Regions from separate parts of the Streptomyces sp. NPDC032198 genome, predicted to be linked through region 1. Evidence: riboswitches for the same ligand, from Rfam matches in the RefSeq annotation. Region 1 holds a riboswitch; each other region holds the start of a gene.

The links. Region 1 has a riboswitch for cyclic di-AMP ahead of AB0E78_RS05165 (M23 family metallopeptidase). Riboswitches for the same ligand answer to the same signal wherever they lie in the genome.
Region 2: another riboswitch for cyclic di-AMP. It lies ahead of AB0E78_RS37895 (M23 family metallopeptidase); the one in region 1 lies ahead of AB0E78_RS05165 (M23 family metallopeptidase).
Region 3: another riboswitch for cyclic di-AMP. It lies ahead of AB0E78_RS39355 (LysM peptidoglycan-binding domain-containing protein); the one in region 1 lies ahead of AB0E78_RS05165 (M23 family metallopeptidase).

What each region holds. Positions count from the first base shown of each region.
Region 1 covers NZ_JBEZVL010000002.1:19,866-26,237, forward strand. Annotated here, with positions in the region: gene AB0E78_RS05155 (PrsW family intramembrane metalloprotease) at 1-510, shown strand, start outside; gene AB0E78_RS05160 (aldo/keto reductase) at 507-1,451, opposite strand; gene AB0E78_RS05165 (M23 family metallopeptidase) at 1,605-2,690, opposite strand; cyclic di-AMP (ydaO/yuaA leader) riboswitch at 2,702-2,848, opposite strand; gene AB0E78_RS05170 (PP2C family protein-serine/threonine phosphatase) at 3,051-4,214, opposite strand; tRNA gene AB0E78_RS05175 (tRNA-Met) at 4,389-4,462, opposite strand; gene AB0E78_RS05180 (alginate lyase family protein) at 4,541-5,752, opposite strand.
Region 2 covers NZ_JBEZVL010000019.1:75,462-81,833, reverse strand. Annotated here, with positions in the region: gene AB0E78_RS37905 (pitrilysin family protein) at 1-586, shown strand, start outside; gene AB0E78_RS37900 (pitrilysin family protein) at 583-1,968, shown strand; cyclic di-AMP (ydaO/yuaA leader) riboswitch at 2,166-2,329, shown strand; gene AB0E78_RS37895 (M23 family metallopeptidase) at 2,342-3,145, shown strand; gene AB0E78_RS37890 (GntR family transcriptional regulator) at 3,370-4,062, shown strand; gene AB0E78_RS37885 (HPr family phosphocarrier protein) at 4,221-4,502, opposite strand; gene AB0E78_RS37880 (GNAT family N-acetyltransferase) at 4,759-6,372, shown strand, end outside.
Region 3 covers NZ_JBEZVL010000021.1:82,617-88,988, forward strand. Annotated here, with positions in the region: gene AB0E78_RS39340 (lipase family protein) at 1-40, opposite strand, end outside; gene AB0E78_RS39345 (helix-turn-helix domain-containing protein) at 386-736, opposite strand; gene AB0E78_RS39350 (ANTAR domain-containing protein) at 976-1,701, shown strand; cyclic di-AMP (ydaO/yuaA leader) riboswitch at 2,189-2,383, shown strand; gene AB0E78_RS39355 (LysM peptidoglycan-binding domain-containing protein) at 2,388-3,116, shown strand; gene AB0E78_RS39360 (hypothetical protein) at 3,283-3,504, opposite strand; gene AB0E78_RS39365 (hypothetical protein) at 3,652-3,948, opposite strand; gene AB0E78_RS39370 (VCBS repeat-containing protein) at 4,386-5,132, shown strand; gene AB0E78_RS39375 (LuxR C-terminal-related transcriptional regulator) at 5,261-5,938, shown strand; gene AB0E78_RS39380 (DUF4255 domain-containing protein) at 6,092-6,372, shown strand, end outside.

The sequences.
Region 1 (6,372 bases):
ATATGGACCAGACAGCGCGGCCTGCGCATCGTGCGCGCCGAACTCCCCGCGTACGTGATCGCGGGCTGGCTCACCGCCCCCGAGCCGTACGCGCTAGGCACGATGCGCGCCCGCACGCTCGCCCGCGACTACGCCTCCTACACCCAGGGCAAGGCCGCGGCGCGCACCGTCGCGCAGTACGAGACGTACGCGACGACTCTCGCGCTCCTGCGGCACCGCGGACGCCAGGGCAAGGCGGCCGCCGACTTCGTCGTACGGGAGCGGGAGTTGCTGCACGCCCTGTGGGAGCGCCGCGAGGCGGCGCGGCCGGCCCTCGCCTACGCGGCACAGGCGACGGCACCGGTACTCGTACCGATACCGCCGCAGTACGGGTACCGCCAGACGTATCCCCAGCCCTACCCGCCTCCCCAGCCGTATCCACAGCAGCCCCACCCGCAGCAGCCCCCCTACGGATATCCGTACGCCCAGCCGGCGATGCCCTACCCCGCCTACAACCCCTACCGGGGCTAGGCGGAAGCCGCCGTCAGCGCCGACACCTCGGCCTCCGTCAGCTCGAGCTCCCCCACCGCGAGCAGCGCGGGCAGCTGCTCGACCGTACGGGCCGACGCGAGCGGTGCCGCCACCGTCGGCTGCGCCGCGAGCCACGCCAGGGCCACGGTCGCGAGCTCGGCGCCGCGCGCCTGGGCGACCTCGTCCAGGGCAGCGAGCACCCGCACGCCGCGGTCGGTGGCCAGGTGCTTGCCCGCGCCCTCGGCCCGCGCGCTGTCGACCTGCGCACCCGGGCGGTACTTGCCGGTCAGGAAGCCGGAGGCGAGCGCGTAGTACGGGACGGCGGCCAGGCCGGAGCGCGAGGCGACCTGCTCCAGCGGGCCCTCGTACGTGTCGCGCGAGACGAGGTTGTAGTGCGGCTGCAGCACCGAGTAGCGCGCCAGGCCCTCGCGGTCGGAGAAGTCGAGGAACTCCTGGAGCCGCTCGGGGGTCACGTTCGAGGCGGCGATCGCGCGCACCTTGCCCGACGTCACGAGGTCGTCGAGCGCACCGATGATCTCCTCGACCGGGACGGTCGGGTCGTCGTAGTGCGTGTAGTAGAGGTCGATGTAGTCGGTGCCCAGGCGGCGCAGCGACTCCTCGGCACCGGACTTGATGGTGTTGGCGGACAGGCCCTTGTAATCGGGGTGGGCGCCGACCTTGGTGGCGAGCACGATGTCGGAGCGGTTGCCGCGCGCGGCGAGCCAGCTGCCGAGGACGGTCTCGGACTCGCCGCCCTTGTTGCCGGGCACCCAGGCCGAGTAGACGTCGGCGGTGTCGATGAAGTTGCCGCCGGCGGCGGTGTAGGCGTCGAGCACGCTGAAGGACTGCGCCTCGTCGGCCGTCCAGCCGAAGACGTTGCCGCCCAGGGCGAGCGGGAAGACCTCGAGGTCGGACGAGCCAAGCTTGCGGAGAGAAGTCATAAGGGGATCAACGCCCATACGGACTCCAGCATTCCGGAGAGCGGCCCGCACCTAGGCAGGATGTCCACACCTCGGCAGGCCGTCCGCACATGCCGAACCGGCAGCCCTGGCGTCGGGGGGTTGTCGCCAGGACCGCCGGGGTTCTGGGTTACCTCAGAGCGACTGGCCCTTGCCGCGCAGCCATGCCGCGGGGTCGACCCCGGTGGCGTCGCCGCCCGGGTGGACCTCCAGGTGGAGGTGGGCGCCGGTGACGTTGCCGGTCGCGCCGACGCGGCCGATGACCTCGCCGGTGGTGACCTTCTGGCCGGCGCTGACGTTCATCGAGGACTGGTGGCAGAACCAGAGCTCGGTGCCGTCGTCCAATTCGAGGACCGTGCGGTAGCCGTACGCCCCCGCCCAGCCCGCTTCCTTGATGGTGCCGGAGTGGATCGCCTTGATGGGCGTGCCCGTGGGCGCCGCGAAGTCCAGGCCGGTGTGGTAGCCGGAGGACCACATGGAGCCGGGCTGACCGAAGGTGCCGGTGAGCGTGTACGAGGCGACGGGGAGGGTGTAGCTCTTCGCGAGCTTGGCCAGGCGCTCGGCCTCGGCCTTCTTCTTGGCCTCCGCCTCGGCCTTCTTCTTCGCGGCTGCCTTCTCGGCGGCGATCTTCTTCTCGGCCGCGGTCTGCTTGGCGGCGGCCTGCTCGGCGGCCTGCTTGACGGCGGCTTCTTCGGCCGCCTTCTGGACCGCGTCGTCCGCCTGGTCCTGCTGGTTCTCGGCCTGCTCCATGATGCGGGCCCGCAGCGCCTCGCCCGCGTCCGTGGTGCCCTGCTCGGCGTCGGCGGTGCTGAGTCCCGCGGCGGAGAGGGGTGCGGCAGCGGTCGTCACGCCGTTGTCCGCGGAACCGGAATCGGACGAGTCGTCGGATATCAGGGACCCCACGCCCGGCAGCGACTTGGCCTCCGGCAGCGAGTCCGTGACGGCCGACATGTCCGGCATGGCGATGGAGACCGGGGGCTTGCCGCCCTGCGCGGTGGCGATGCCGCCCGCGCCGACGGCGGCGATGACGCCTACGCCGAGAACCGTGGAGCTGCGGGCAAGTCCGCCGCCGCCCCGCTTGTGGACGCGGTGCCTGCCGCGGACGGGACGAATGGACTCCTCGGTGGGGTTCCATTCCTCCCAGGAATCATTGTCGTACCCACCGAAATCGTCGTCATTCGGTACGTACGCGCCTTGGGGGGCAGGGCGGTTGGACGCCACGGGGGCGCACTCCTTTCCTTCCTTCTCGCCTACCGGGTTAGCTGACGGGTTCGGAGCAGGAAGGTCTCCTACGAACATCTGGCACGGATGCACAGATGCCCGATTCACCCCAATTAGTGGTTCCCCGGCTCCCTTTCGGGATTAGGCGCGTGCGCGCGGAGCCGACTCGAGTGACGGCTGGGACGACCGCGCTGCGTTATCGAACGTTAATAGACAGCGGGGTCGTATTCCAAGCTGTTCCGACTGATCGTTAACGCCCACACCCTGTACTTATCGGGACACCGGGGTTGCGAACGGGGCGAGTTGACCCCACTTCTTCACACACCGGAGCTTCACATCTCCTTGACAGCTCGTCAGGAGTTATGCGGAGGGGTGTCCTTCCGTCACGGCCGGTGACATGGGCCGCCGCACCGCGAGCAACGCCATGTCGTCGGTGCCGCCTCCGCCGGTGTGCCGCCGCACTTCCTCGACGAGCGTCGACAGGAGCGCGTCCGGGCCGCCCGGGCCCGGGAAGATCCGGCCGCCGAGCCGGGCCGCGGGATCGTAGAACTCGCCCCGGGCGTCCCGCGCCTCGGAGAGCCCGTCGGTGTAGAGCAGCAGCATCGCCCCCGGCGGGAACTCCGTCTCGTCCGCACGGTCCGGCCAGGCGCCCAGCTCACCCATCCCGAGCGGCAGCGCGGGCTCGGTGGCGGACAGGACGCACAGCCGCCCGTCGCCGCGCAGGAGCAGCGGACCCGGGTGCCCGCGGTTGATGAGCCGCACGAGACCGTCGCCGTGCGGGATTTCGGCGAGCACGGCGGTGGTGAAGCCCTCGAAGGCGTCGAGCCCGTCGCGCCGCGTGCCCTCGCGCGCGAGGGCACGCTCCAGGCGCTGGGCCACGGCCTCCAGCGTGGCCTCCTGCTCGGCGGCCTCCCGGAACGCCCCGATCACGACGGCGACGGCCGCCACCGCGCCCATGCCCTTCCCCCGTACGTCGCCGACGATGACGCGTACGCCGTGCGGAGTCTCCTGCACGGCGTACAGATCGCCCCCGATGAACGCGTCGGCCTCCGCCGCCTCGTACCGCGCCGCGATGTCGAGCCCCCCGATCCTGGGATCCGGCTGCGGCAGTACGGCGCGCTGAGCGGCCTCGGAGATGGAGCGGGCGGAGGCGAGCTGCTCGTCGCTGCGGCGTACGACGCGGTTGATGAGGACGGCGAGGACGGCGACGGTCACCACCGTGATCAGCTCGGTGACGGCCTCGACGTCGGTGCTGGTGTCGGTCTTGAAATGCAGGGCCAGCACGGCGGCGCAGGAGCCGGTGCCGATGAGGGCGGTGCTGAGCAGCGAGTAGAAGGGTGCGGCGATGAGCGGGGCCGCCGTGAAGAGCGGCGAGGCGGTGAACTCCGGCGGGGTCGTCACGTCGTAGACCACCCCGACGACGATGAGCAGCAGGGGGAGGGTCCGCACGAGCGCCCGCTCGTGCCGGACATCGGGACGCCTGCCGCCGCCCCCGCCCCCGCCACTTTCTCCTCGCTGCCCCACTCGTCCAGGGTTCCCGGAGCGACGGCACGGGGCGACCGGTGGGGGCCGACCGGGTTACGGCGGAAAGCGACGGCGGAAGATGCCGCGGCGGAAAGACACTGCTGCGGAAAGACGCTGCTGCGGAAAACACCGAAGGCCCGGATCCATTTCTGGATCCGGGCCTTCGGTCTTTAGTAGCGGGGACAGGATTTGAACCTGCGACCTCTGGGTTATGAGCCCAGCGAGCTACCGAGCTGCTCCACCCCGCGCCGTTGAATGCAACTCTACGCCATCAGGGGGAGTGAAAGCGAACCGGTCGAGAACCACCGGCGAACGAGGCCCGCCGCTCACGCGTTCTCGGCGTGCGTCAGCGTCTCCCAGGCCACGAACAGGCCGTCCGTGCCCTCGGGCCGCTGCTTTCGCGTGAGCCGCTCCGTCTCCGGCAGGTCCAGCTTCAGCCGGTCCCGCAGGTGGTTGAGCGCGACCTCGGTGTCGGGCCCCATGTCGCGCTGCACCTTGCCGCCGCACAGCCAGTCCGGCGCCTCGGCGCCCAGCTGGTACTTGGCGTGGAATTCCAGCGCGGCCCGCAGTCGCTCCTTGACCTCGCCGTACAGATCGACGCCCTGGTGCCAGGCGGTCTCCGCGATGTGTGCGGTGGCCGCGAGCGAATAGCTGGCGTGCTTGAAGTTGCGGCACGTCTCCTGGGAGAGCCCGTCGGCGAAGGTCTTCTGCCCGAACCAGTACTTCTGGAGCTTCTCCCGGGTATTGATTCCGCTGCCCGCGGGCGAGACGGGCAGCGGGCCGTCCGACTTCATATAGAAGTAGGCCGGCACGCGGGTCCTGAAGTGCGTCACCGCCTTCTCGAAGGCCTCGTGGTCGTCGAGGAAGACCGCCATGCTGATGGTCGCGTCGGCCATCAGGAGGTCCCAGTTGCCGTTGAAGTCGGCCGCCCCGTCCCGCACTTGGGGCAGATAGGCGTTGCGCAGCATCCGCTCGAAGCGAAGGATCTGTCCGTCGCTCCAGCCGTCGTAGGTGTAGCGCACGGCTTCGGCCGCGCGTGCCCACGAGGAGGCGGCCCAGGCCGTCTGGAGGCCCGCGTTGGCTTCGGTGTGCCGGGTGATCACCCGCGCCCAGGCATCCATGATCTGCACGGCCTTCTCGGCGTGCGCGCGGTCGCCGGTGATGTTCCAGAGCAGGGCCTGGGTGTACGCGGCGATGGCGTCCTCGCGCTCCTCGACGCAGCCCTGGCCCGGGCGGGTGTCGGGCGGGCACTCGACGACGGCGTACGGCTTGGCGGTGTAGTCGTCCGCGCCGTACTTGCTGTTCCGCATCCGTCGGAACGCCGTCAGCCAGGGCTGCTCGCCCGCCGCGACATGGGCCCGTACGCGCTTCAGCTGCGCCTTGCTGACGAGGACTCCGGGATGCTCGAAGGCCTGCTCGGCGGGCCGGGCCCGCTCGGTGGCGGTGTCGCTGCCGCCGCCGGAGCTGCCGCAGGCCGCCGAGACGCCGACCAGCAACGGCACGAGCACCATCACGAGAGCCCGTCGTACGGAACCCATGCTGTACCTCCGGATCGGTCACCTGGCAGGCCCAGCGTCGCCCGGGGGGCGCGGGGGCGCAGGCGAGGCGGGTCCATTCGGGCGACCGCCCATCCGCCCGAACAGCCTGGTCACGAGGACGGTCTTGCCGTGCGTCCACCGCCACTGTTCGAGGTCGATTACCTCACCATCGAACACGCGAAAATCTATGTCGGCTGGAGTAGACATTGAGTGATGGTGTGGTTATGGTTTCTCTCGTAACCCAGAGAGACAGCAGGGCCCGGCAGAGACGAACTGCCGGGCAGCAGTACCCGCAAGTGCAGTGCGCAGGACGGTGCGGTGGTGGAGTTCCGAAGCCAGAGCGGTTGCAGGACGGCGACGGGACTGACGACCGGACCGGGCGGCCCGCAGTGATCAGGGGCCTCCGCGAGCAGGACCGCAGTACACGCAAGTGCATTACCAGTAAGTGCAGTTCGCAGTACCCAGCAGTGAAGGCAAGTGAGCAGCACCTCGGTGAAGGCGTCGGCTGCGGGCGCGCGCACCGGGAGGTTCGGCAGTGGGGTTCTAAGCCAGAGCAGATGCAGGAGAGGCGACGGGGCTGGCTGCCGAAGAGTGGCGCTATGGAAGGCCACCAGTAGTTC
Region 2 (6,372 bases), on a different contig from region 1:
CGAGGAGGAGGTCCCGGCCCGCGCCCTGATGGCCGCCTACCGCCTCCCGGAGGACGGCACGCGCGCGTGCGACGCCGCCGACCTGGCGCTCACGGTGCTCGGCAGCGGCGAGTCCTCCCGGCTCTACAACCGCCTCGTGCGCCGCGACCGCACCGCCGTGGCGGCCGGGTTCGGCCTGCTGCGGCTCGCCGGAGCCCCCTCGCTCGGCTGGCTCGACGTGAAGACGTCCGGTGACGTCGAGGTCCCCGTCATCGAGGCCGCCGTCGACGAGGAGCTCGCCCGCTTCGCGGAAGAGGGCCCCACCGAAGAGGAGATGGAGCGCGCCCAGGCACAGCTGGAGCGCGAGTGGCTGGACCGGCTCTCCACGGTCTCGGGCCGCGCGGACGAACTGTGCCGCTACGCCGTCCTGTTCGGCGACCCGCAGCTCGCCCTCACCGCCGTCGGGCGCGTCCTCGACGTCACCGCGGAAGAGGTCAGGGCGGCCGCGGCGGCCCGTCTGCGCCCGGACAACCGCGCGGTGCTCGTGTACGAGCCCACCGCGCCCGCCGAAGCCACCGACGAGGACGAAGAGGAGGCCGCGAAGTGAGCGAGGCCGCAACGATGCAGTTCCACCCGCAGCCCCAGGCGGGCACCGCACGGCCGTGGGCCTTCCCCGCGCCCGAGCGCGCCACCCTGGACAACGGCCTCACCGTGCTGCGCTGCCACCGCCCCGGCCAGCAGGTCGTCGCTGTGGAGGTCCACCTCGAGGCGCCGCTGGACGCGGAGCCCGAGGGCCTCGACGGCGTCGCCACGATCATGGCGAGGGCCTTCAACGAAGGCACCGACAAGCACTCCGCCGAGGACTTCGCCGCCGAACTCGACCGCTGCGGCGCCACCATGGACGCGCACGCCGACCACCCCGGCGTCCGCGTCTCCCTCGAAGTCCCGGTCTCCCGCCTGCCGAAGGCGATGGGCCTGCTCTCCGACGCCCTGCGCGCCCCCGCCTTCGCGGACAGCGAGATCGAACGCCTCGTACGCAACCGCCTGGACGAGATCCCGCACGAGGCCGCCAACCCGGGGCGGCGCGCCGCCAAGGAGCTCTCCCGGCAGCTCTTCCCGGCGACCGCTCGCATGTCGCGCCCCCGCCAGGGCACCGAGGAGACGGTCACGGCCATCGACTCGGCGGCGGTGCGCACCTTCTACGAGAAGCACGTGCGTCCCGCCACGGCGACGGCCGTCATCGTGGGCGACCTGACCGGCGTCGACCTGGACGCCGTCCTCGCCGACACCGTCGGCGCCTGGACGGGCGGCACCGCCGAACCGCGTCCGGTGCCTCCGGTGACCGCGGACGACACCGGGCGTGTCGTCATCGTGGACCGCCCCGGAGCCGTCCAGACGCAGCTGCTCATCGGCCGCGTGGGCCCGGACCGGCACGACCGTGTCTGGCCCGCACAGGTGCTCGGCACGTACTGCCTGGGCGGCACCCTCACCTCGCGTCTGGACCGCGTCCTGCGCGAGGAGAAGGGATACACCTACGGCGTACGGTCGTTCGCCCAGGTCCTGCGTTCCACGCCGGACGGAAGCGGCGCCGCGATGCTCGCCATCAGCGGCTCCGTGGACACCGAGTCCACGGGCCCGGCGCTCGACGACCTGTGGAAGGTGCTGCGCACGCTCGCCGCCGAGGGACTCACGGACGCCGAGCGCGACGTCGCCGTGCAGAACCTGGTGGGCGTCGCCCCGCTCAAGTACGAGATGGCGGCGTCCGTCGCGGCCACGCTCGCCGACCAGGTCGAGCAGCACCTGCCGGACGACTTCCAGGCTCAGCTGTACCGCCAGTTGGCCGCCACCGGCACCGTGGAGGCCACTGCCGCCGTCGTGAGCGCCTTCCCGGTGGACCGGCTGGTGACGGTGCTCGTCGGGGACGCCGCGCAGATCGAGGAGCCCGTCAGGGCGCTCGGCATCGGTGAAGTGAGTGTGGTCACCGGCTGAGTGACAGTCAGGACATGTCGGGACCCCAGTGGCGGGAATTGGCTACTGGGGTCCTCATATGTCCGAATTGATATGGAGGTTACGTGTCTGACCTGTGGCGTGCGCTACAAAAACTCTGATCCGTTTGTCGTTTGAAAGATGGCCCGCTTAGCGTCATCCCGGCTGTTCGTCATGCAGTACGCCGCACCCGCGGCACCGGACAGTCATCGCCGAGTCCCCGTACGGCGCGAGCCAGGGGAGCCGGGGACCCACATGTCCCCTTGGGGTGAATCGGGAACCTTGCCGTCAGGTGAGGGACTCGTAGGAGACCTTCCTGCTCCGAACCCGTCAGCTAACCCGGTAGGCGAGAAGGAAGGAAAGGATCAGCCGCTTCATGGCGTTCACCCGTGCCACCGGGAAGCACCGTCGCCCGAGCCGCCTCACGCGTACGACCGCGAACGTGGCGGGCGTCGCAGCCCTCACCACCACCGGTGTCATCGGAGGCCTGGCCGCTCCGGCGCTCGCCGCCGACGACGCTGCGGCTCTTGAGCACACCGGCCTCACCCAGGCCATCTCCGTGGGCGACTCGCTCGCCCAGAGCATCGACGCGCAGGCCGCTGCCCAGCAGCAGGCCGCCGACGACGCCGCAGCCGCCAAGAAGGCCGAAGAGGCCGCAAAGAAGAAGGCCGAAGAGGCGAAGCGCAAGGCCGAGGCCGAGGCGAAGGCCAAGGCCAAGAAGGAGCGCGAGGCCAAGGAGCGTGCCGCGCGCGAGGCCGAGCGCAAGCGCCTGAACACCTACGTGGCCCCGGTCAGCGGCTCGTACGTCTCCACGGGCTACCAGACCGGCGGCGCCATGTGGTCCTCCGGCAGCCACACCGGCATCGACTTCCACGCCGCGTCCGGCACCTCGGTCCACGCGGTCGGCTCCGGCACCGTCGTCGAGGCCGGCTGGGGCGGCGCCTACGGCAACAACGTGGTCATCAAGATGAACGACGGCACGTACACCCAGTACGGCCACATGTCGTCCCTCGGCGTCACGGTCGGCCAGGCGGTCACTCCGGGCCAGCAGATCGGCCTCTCCGGCTCCACGGGCAACTCCAGCGGCCCGCACCTCCACTTCGAGGCCCGCACCGGCGAGGACTACGGCACGGACATCGACCCGATCTCGTACCTCCGCTCGCACGGCGTCAACGTCTGATCCCGTTGGTCCTGGACGGACGCGCGAAGCGCACCTGATTCACCGAAAGCCCCGGCTCGTCGAGAGCCGGGGCTTTCGCCGTTCTTGTTCCCCGCCCCTATCGCCTTTGGCCAAAAGTATCCCTGGATTTCGGCCGGCCGTCGGAAATTCGGCGGCTCTGCAATAGAGTCGCAGAACAGGCGTCGATCGACCGCGTTTCGCGGGGATTAAGGCGGAGGTCAGTCATGCGCATTCCCGCGCACTCGGTATGCACGGCAATCCGGGACGACATCGTCTCCGGTGTCTACGAACGGGGCGGCCGGCTCACCGAGGAACTGCTCGCGCGCCGCTACGGAGTCTCCCGCGTCCCCGTGCGCGAGGCCCTGCGCACCCTGGAGTCCGAGGGCTTCGTCGTCACGCGCAGGCACGCGGGCGCGTGCGTGGCGGAACCGACCGAGGAGGAGGCCGCCGACCTCCTGGAGATCCGCGCGCTCCTGGAGCCGCTGGGCGCCGCCCGCGCCGCGCAGCGCCGCACGGAGGCGCACCTGAAGGTCCTGCGCGGCCTCGTCAGGCTCGGCCAGGAGCGGTCGCGGCACGGCCGGAGCGAGGATCTGCGCTCACTGGGCGGCTGGTTCCACGAGACGCTCGCCCAGGCGTCCGGCAGCCCGGGCCTCACGGCGCTGCTCACCCAGCTCCGGCACAAGATCGCCTGGATGTACGTGGTGGAGGCGTCGGCGGCCCCCGCCGAGGCCTGGGCCGAGCATGCCGCGATCGTCGACGCGGTGGCGCGCGGTGACGCGGAGCGGGCCCGCGCGCTCACCGCGCAGCACACGGAACGGACGGCCTCCGCGCACCGGCCGCGCTTCGTGCAGGGCCGCGGCATCCCCGGTGTGAGGGGTTCGCAACATCCCGTAAACGCAGTGGGCCTACGGCATTAACAGAGGCGCCGTATACAAAGAAGAGTTATTCGGCGGGGGATTATTTCTGCTGTCCGAATTCAATGTCGACGACTGATATCAGGCAAGTGGAACCAGAAACGCCAAAGGGCCCGCCCCTATTCGAGGCGAGCCCTTCGGCGTATGAGTACCAGTCTTTACTAGACGGTCTCGGGGAGTTCCTCGAGGCCGTCCGCGACCAGCTTCGCCAGACGGTCGAGAGCGGCGTCCGCGCCCTCGGCGTCGGAGGCGAGCACGATCTCCTCGCCGCCCTGCGCGCCCAGACCGAGCACCGCGAGCATGGAGGCGGCGTTCACGGGGTTGCCGTCAGCCTTGGCGATCGTCACGGGGACGCCGGCGGCGGTGGCCGCGCGGACGAAGATGGAGGCGGGTCGGGCGTGAAGGCCCTCGGCCCAGCCGACGTTGACGCGGCGCTCAGCCATGTGTTGCTGCCCTTCCAGGTGTCTCACACTTGTCTAGACCAGTGTCTCATGCCGTCACGAGTGCTCCGCCGGCCGATGGTCCGTACGGTGCCGGCCGATGGTCCGCACGGCGCCCGACCAGAGAGTCCGTACGGTGCCGGTCGTAGGTCCCTGCTCCGTCGACCGTACGTCCTTCCGCCTCGGGTCCTCGTCCCGCCCTTCGACGTCTCCTAGCCTGCCCCGGCCGACGCGCCCCCGCGACCCGTACCCTGGCCCCATGCAGACCCCGTCGGACCGGCACGCATACCCCTCCCACTGGGAAGCCGATGTCGTCCTGCGTGACGGAGGCACCGCCCGGATCAGGCCGATCACGGCCGAGGACGCGGACCGCCTGGTCAGCTTCTACGAACAGGTCTCGGACGAGTCGAAGTACTACCGCTTCTTCGCCCCCTACCCCCGCCTGTCCGCCAAGGACGTGCACCGCTTCACCCACCACGACCAGGTGGACCGGGTGGGTCTCGCGGCCACCGTGGGCGGCGAGTTCATCGCCACCGTGCGCTTCGACCGCATCGACTCGCGCGGCATGTCCGCGAGCGCGCCCGCCGACGAGGCCGAGGTCGCCTTCCTCGTGCAGGACGCCCACCAGGGCAGGGGCGTCGCCTCCACCCTCCTCGAACACATCGCGGCCGTCGCCAGGGAGCGCGGCATCCGCCGCTTCGCCGCCGAGGTGCTGCCCGCGAACACCAAGATGATCAAGGTGTTCACGGATGCGGGCTATCAGCAGAAGCGCAGCTTCGAGGACGGGGTCGTACGGCTCGAGTTCGATCTGGAGCCCACCGACCGCTCGCTCGCCGTGCAGCGCGCGCGTGAGCAGCGGGCCGAGGCGCGGTCGGTGCAGCGGCTGCTCACGCCCAAGTCGGTCGCCGTGATCGGCGTCGGACGCACGCCCGGGGGAGTGGGCCGCAGCGTGCTCCGGAATCTTCGCGAGGCGGGCTTCACGGGGCGGCTGTACGCGGTGAACAGCGCGTTCGAGGAGGGCAGCGAGGTCGACGGGGTGCCCGCGTACCGCTCCGTGCGGGACATCGAGGAGACCGTCGAGCTCGCCGTCGTCACCGTGCCCGCCGAGCGGGTGCCGCAGGCCGTCGACGAGTGCGGTGAGCGCGGGGTGCTCGGGCTCGTCGTGATCTCCGCCGGGTACGCGGAGAGCGGCCCCGAGGGGCGGGAGCGGCAACGCGAACTGGTGCGCCAGGCGCGGTCGTACGGCACGCGCATTCTCGGCCCGAACGCCTTCGGGGTCATCAACACGTCACCCGAGGTACGGCTCAACGCCTCGCTGGCCCCGCATCCGCCCGAGCGCGGCAGGATCGGCCTCTTCACTCAGTCCGGCGCGATCGGTATCGCGCTGCTCTCCGGCCTCCACCGGCGGGGTGCGGGCCTGTCGACGTTCGTGAGCGCGGGCAACCGCGCGGACGTGTCCGGCAACGACGTCCTCCAGTACTGGTACGAGGACCCGGACACCGATGTCGCTCTGATGTACCTCGAATCCATCGGCAACCCGCGCAAGTTCACCCGGCTCGCCCGGCGCGCGGCGACGGCGAAGCCGCTGGTCGTGGTCCAAGGGGCGCGGCACAGCGGGATCGCGCCCACGGGGCACGCGGTGCAGGCCACGCGGCTGCCGCACGCCACGGTGTCGGCGCTGCTGCGCCAGGCGGGGGTCATCCGGGTCGACACCGTCACCGAGATGGTGGACGCGGGGCTGCTCCTCGCGGGGCAGCCGCTGCCCGCCGGGCCGCGGGTGGCGATCCTCGGGAACTCCGAGTCGCTCGGCCTCCTCACGTACGACGCGTGCGTCGCCGACGGGCTTCGGCCCCTGCCTCCGCGGGACCTCACC
Region 3 (6,372 bases), on a different contig from region 1:
CACCCGCGGCCACCGGTCGTCTGCGTAAAGCTGGCATCATGCAGCTCTCCCAACTCTCCTGTGGGCAAAGGGGGGTTGGCCAGCACCGTACTGACGCGTCAGTAATACGGCCATAGCTGCGCGGGGGTCCGTCGCGACGTCACCGACCACGAAGCCGACGCCCAGGAGCCGACAGCTACGGGACTGGGGGCTGCGCCTCGGGCCTAGGGTGGCCTGGAGTGGCGCCTCTCCCTCGACGCGGACGCCAGCGACGGCGTGCGGCAGCACTTCACACACGTACCGCCGAGGTAGCCGGCGACCGCTCAAGGGGAATCGCCGCCCCTGCACAAGAGTGGTGCCGCCTCCCCCGCCTCAGCCGGGGCAGCAGCTCCAGTACTCTCCCGCGTCACGCGCTGGCGCGGCTCCCCCCATCGACGTCCGAAGAGGTGGCGCGGCCGGCTTCGTCCGGCGCCAGCAGGGACAGGAGCGAGGCCACGGCCAGGCCGGACTCCGCCGGGTGGCGCAGCACCTCGCCGGGCTCGATCCGGTAGGTGTTGCTGCGCCCTTTCCGGACGTGGGAGAGGTAACCGTCCTGCTCAAGGTCGGCGATGATCTTCTGAACAGCGCGTTCGGTCAGTCGGCAGTGCGCGGCGATGTCCCGGATCCGGGCGTTGCGGTTGTCGGCGATGGCCGCCAGCACCCGCGCATGGTTGGTGAGGAACGTCCATCCGGTGTGGGGCTCGGGCACTTCATGCATGCGACAACTCTAGCGAGCAAGCGTACACGTTTTCAAAAACACGTACTTCCTTTCATGTATTAGTTGACGTGCTTGCGCTGCGAAGTGCAGCCTAGGAGCGGCGCTAGGCACCACGAGAGGGAGAGGCCATGCCGGAGCCTGCACACTCAGACGAGCCCCTCGCCGGGAAGGGCGCCGAGCCCGCACGGGACATCCACCCGTCGCCGCCCCGGCTCCCGCTGCCGGCCACGGTCGACACCGTGTCGGACGGCACCCGGGTGAGCGTGATCGTGCGCGGAGAACTCGACCTCGAAACCGGCGAACGGCTCCGGCCCGACCTGCTCCGCGCCCTGAGCGGATCGACCGAGGGCATCGACCTGTATCTGAGTGAAGTGACCTTCTGCGATTGCTCGGGGACGAACCTTCTGCTCGACCTGCGCCGGCTGGCCCTGCGGGACGGCAAGACCGTGGCGGTGCTCTCGACCAGTACCGCGGTTGAGCGGATGTTCGACCTGACTGCCACCCATGACCTGTTCGCGCCGCCCGAGTTGACTGAGCCGCCCGCCCCCGAAAGCGAGGAGGAGAGCGGACCCGCCGGCGATGAAACGGAGCCCGACAAGGATTCCGAGGAGAGCTTGCGGACCGTCATCTCCCCATTGCGGCGGGCCATGCAGACCCGTCCGACCATCGACCTGGCCCACGGCGTCCTGATGTCCGCCTTCGGCCTGAGTCCCGAAGCGTCCTGGGAAGTACTCGTCACGGCCTCGCAGAACACCAACACAAAACTCCACCACTTGGCGGAGAACTTGGTGGGAACCGCGCAGGGGACCGACCTGCCCGAGGCCGTACAGAAGCAACTCGCGGCAGTCATTGCCAAAGCGAACAAGGCGAGCAAGGTTGGAAAGGAGGGCGAGGTGGACGAGATGAACAATGTTCCGCAGCCGGGCCCACCTAACGCCACCCCCCAGCCACCGGGCGCCACATGACTCGTCCATAGCCGCGCATCCATGACCAACCGCGCCTATTCTTCAGGCTGGTTGGGGTACTTCCGCGGTCCGAGCCGCCCCCAGAGCGCACGCATCGCAGGCGCACACCCATCGAAGGCGATATGCCCCTTATGGCGGTCATGGCGCACCTTGCACCATGTCCATCTTGCCCAATAAAGCCCCTTCTTGCCTTATTCGTAATGCATAGAGACCACTGTCCGCATTGCGCGATTCTTGTGTGAAATAGCGCGATCCGATACGCCTCCATTCGCCGCGCGACCTGCACCCTTTCAGTGGAATCGGTCACATCGGCAGTTCGGGGGGCTCGGGAGCCGTCGAGCGCACTTCCGCTCCGCGCAAAGAAAGTTGGGGCTTTTCGATCAAAGAATGGGATGGGTTCCGGGCGACGGATACTGGCCTCACCCATTCCCTCTGCAAATTCGGCTCTTGTTCCGTTCGGGCTTTCTCGCCTAACGTCACCGTCAATCCGGATGGAACGCCGAATCCTGCCGCTGTCCGGAAACCCTTCCCATCAATCACTTTCGCTCGGCAGGAGCGGGGGACCCAGGTAAGTCGCCGATCCGGATTCCGGAACGGCTCGGGGTGAAGTCGCATGCGCAGTGCGACCGGACATCTCCCGTCCGAACCCGACAGCTCACCTCGTAGGCGACGGAGAGGAATTCGTCATGCCTGCAAAGGGAAAGCACCGCCGCCCCAAGTCCAGCTCACTCAGCCGGGGGCTCGCCGTCGCGGGCACCGGCGGGGCCGTACTCGTTCTCCCGGTGCTCGGCGCCACCGCCGCCACCGCGGCACCGGCCGGGACGGCCGCCAAGCCCGCCGCGGCCCCCAAGACGTACGTCGTCGCCGCGGGCGACTCCCTCGCCAAGATCGCCCGGGAGCACTCCGTGAGCGGCGGCTGGAAGAAGCTGTACGAGGACAACCGCAGCGCGCTCGGCGACGACCCGAAGCTGATCCACCCCGGCCTCAAGCTCACGCTCGGCTCGCCGGCCGCGCCCGCCGAGCGAGCGGACCGCTCCGAGCGCGATGACACGCTCACCGCCAAGCCCGCCGTGGCCCCGGCGGCGAAGTCCTACACCGACGACCTGGACGGCTGGATCAAGGAATCGCTGGACATCATGGCCCAGCGCGGCATCCCCGGTACCTACGAGGGCATCCACCGCAACGTCATACGCGAGTCCTCCGGCAACCCGCTTGCCATAAACAACTGGGACTCCAACGCCGTCGCAGGAACCCCGTCCAAGGGGCTCCTGCAGGTCATCGCCCCGACGTTCGACGCCTACCACGTGCCCGGCACCTCGTCGGACAGCTTCGACCCGGTCGCCAACATCACCGCCGCCTGCAACTACGCGGCCGACCGGTACGGCTCGATCGACAACGTCAACGGCGCGTACTGATCCCGACTGGACCGCATCCGGTCTCGTCCGCCCCGAGCCCCGGCACCCCAGGTGTCCGGGGCTCAGGCCTGTCCGAATCCACCACCGGGCCGTGCACCGACGGCTCTCGCATCGCCGGTTCCTGACCAACCGTCATGCGCCCGCCGTCCACGTACACGCATCCCCGTCAGATGCCCTCGTCGCCCAGCACCCGCCGCACCGCCTGCTGGGCCGCGTAGAAGTCGGCGTCGGAGACGCCCGGGTCGTCCTCGACCTGGTCGAGCCACTCCGAGATCTCCTCGGCCGTCCACAGGTCAAAGCCCTTCGGAATGTCCAGGGTCGAGGTGTTCGCGCGCAGCTGCTCTGCGGCAGCCGCTTCCTTGACGCTACGCGTGCTCACTTCGATCATCGCGTCTCTCCCTTCAAGGGATGGGGGACCGGACGGGCGACCCTGCCAGACGCCTCCCGGGAATGTCCAACGCGTCGCTCTCGCGTTCGCCTCCCGGAGTCGTGGCCGCCTCCTCCGGCTCCGGGTTCCCTGAGGGACACCGGCGTGTCACACGCCGGTGTCCCTCTGCCTCGGAGGCGCGGTGGGGCGGATCCGTCTCAGCGCCGGGCGCGGCGGGTCACCGTCCTCGGTGAACTCCACGGCCGGGACGTTCAGCAGCTCGGACATGCGGGGGAAGAGGCCCGGGAGGGTGGCGTCATCGGCCCGGACCGGGCCGCCGTCGCGGCTTCGGTGCGCGGTGGCGTGGGCGACCCCCAGCTCCATCACGTACTTCCCGGGCTCCCGGCCCGCCGCCTCCTGGCGGGCGCGGTCGCCCGTCACGACCTGCTCGGCGTACGTGTTCATGGCCGCGGCCCCATGACGGCTCCGTCGGTGGTCCGGTCACTCGGCCTCCACGGTGACTCGTCGCCTCGGTCCACGAAAGGGCGGCAGGGGCGGCGGCGGAGGCAGAGCCAGGGGGCGGAAAGGGCACATCGCCGGGCGGGATGCGTCCCCGCCACTCGGATCGCGACTGATCCGGAGGGGCACGGACGTTCCAGCCCTCCGTTCCAGGCGCCCTACGTTTCCGCAGGTCAGATACGTTCAAGCGTTCCATCGTCCCGAACTGTCCGCCTTTCCTGGCCATGTGGGCGTATCGCCCCACACGCTTCAGTCGTGCTCGTTCTGGAGCTCCGCCCACGCCCCGCAGTGGCAGTTGTACGGCACTCGTACGCAGTGGTGGGTGTGGCAAGGCGCCCGCTCGGCGAGCACGGCTCAGAAGCAACAACATGAGGAGTTCGCACATGCTTCACAAGCGCTCACGTCTGATCGCCGCGCCGATCGCGGCTGTCGCCCTCACTCTGACGGTCGCGGGCTACCAGGCCAGTGCTGCCGGGTCGTCGGCTTCCGGCGGCGCGGGACGGTCCGGCGAGTCCGCCAGGGCTGCGGCCCCGTGCCTGGCCAACGCCACCACCCTGGTCGGTGACCTCGACGGTGACGGCAACCCGGACAAGATCGCGAACCCCGGGCACACCGGCACCAAGATGACGGTCCAGTGGGGGAAGGCTGACGGCTCGTTCGGTCAGAAGCAGACCGTCGCCAAGCTCCTGGGCGCGAGGACCGGTGAGGTCGCCACCGCCGCGGTCGCCGACTTCCAGAACGACGGCACCCTGGACATCGTCGTCAACGTCGTCGAGCCGTCCGGCGTGGACGACCCCGCGACGGCCCGCATCGCGGAGTTCCGCCCCGGCCCGCTCAAGCGGGCGAACCTGGGTTCCGCCCAGGCCCGGCACTCCGACATCGGCGACGCCCGTGAGGGCAAGGAGCTGAGGATCGCCAACTACGGCGGTGACGCGTACCCGGACCTCGCGATCCTCAGCAACGCCGGTGACGGGGTGTGGGAGCGCGGCGTGCGCCTGTCCGTGCCGGGCAAGGGTCCGGGCGCGTACGACAGCGACCAGCAGCAGCAGTACGGCGAGACCGGGACCCCGGCCGAGCCGCCGGCCATGCCCAGCGACGGCTGGAAGCACTTCTACAAGAACTGCTCCTGACCCCCATCGGGCGCCGCCCCGCCCTTGAGGCGGCGCCCGGCTCTCCGCGAGCGCGGCGACCTGCTCTCCGCGATTCACGCAACGCCCGGTCCCATACGTAGCCCGGCCCCAGAGGTAAGGAAACGCGCTTGTCCAGCCCGCCGCCCCCGGCCTCCTCGACCCCATCGGCCTTAGCGACCGCCGTACCGAAGCCGAACCGGGTACGGGTCGCCGTCACCGCCCCCGACCCGATCAGCCGCGAGGGAGTCCTCAGCCAGTTGCGCCGGCATCCGGAGGTCGACCTGAACCTGGAGTCCGGCCCCGCCGCGGTCGCCCTGCTCGTCGAGGACACCCTCGACGAAGCGGCGCTCACCCGGCTGCGACGGGCCGTGCGCAGCGACGGTACGCGTGCGGTGCTCGTCGCGGGGACGGTCCGCGAACACGAGCTCCTGGATGTCATCGAGTGCGGTGTCGGCGCCATCGTCTGGCGCCGCGAAGCGACCGCCCGGCGCCTGGTGCAGGCGGTCCTGACGACGGCCGAGGGCGGGGGCGATCTGCCCGCGGACCTGCTGGGACAGCTCATCGGCCAGGTGGGGCGGCTCAACCGGGGAAGCACCGATCTGCCGGGAGGCTTCCTGAGCTTCACCAAGCGCGAGGTGGACGTCGTACGGCTGGTGGCCGAGGGGTTCGACACCGCGGAGATCGCCCTGAAGCTGTCGTACTCCGAACGTACCGTCAAGAACGTGATGCACGGCCTGACCACACGACTGCACCTGCGCAACCGGGCGCACGTGGTGGCGCACGCCCTGCGCGAGGGCTACATCTGACCGGACGGGCTCCGACGTCGGCCCCTTGAGGCACAGAGCACTGCCCCGTCGTCATCCCTGTCGTGCCTGCGTTCCGGTCGGCGCGGGGCGCACGATCGATGCCAGGGCCGCGACCGGGCGGCACGGAAGCGAACGGCACGTGGGAGCCTGCGAGTGATCCATGAGGTGGACGAGGTCCTCAAGAAGCTCATCAGCGGCGGGGCACTGGCCGGATCCGGTATCGACGTGTCCTTCGACGTGCCCACCCGGGACTGGGCGGCCCGGCGCAACGCACCCGTGGTCAACGCCTACTTGTACGACATCCGGGAGGACGTGTCGCTGCGCCGGCGCGGCCGCACCGGGCTGCGCGACGAGCGGGACGTCGTCGTACGCCGCCGCCGTCCCCCGCGGTGGTTCCGGCTCGCCTATCTGGTGACGGCCTGGACGAAGACTCC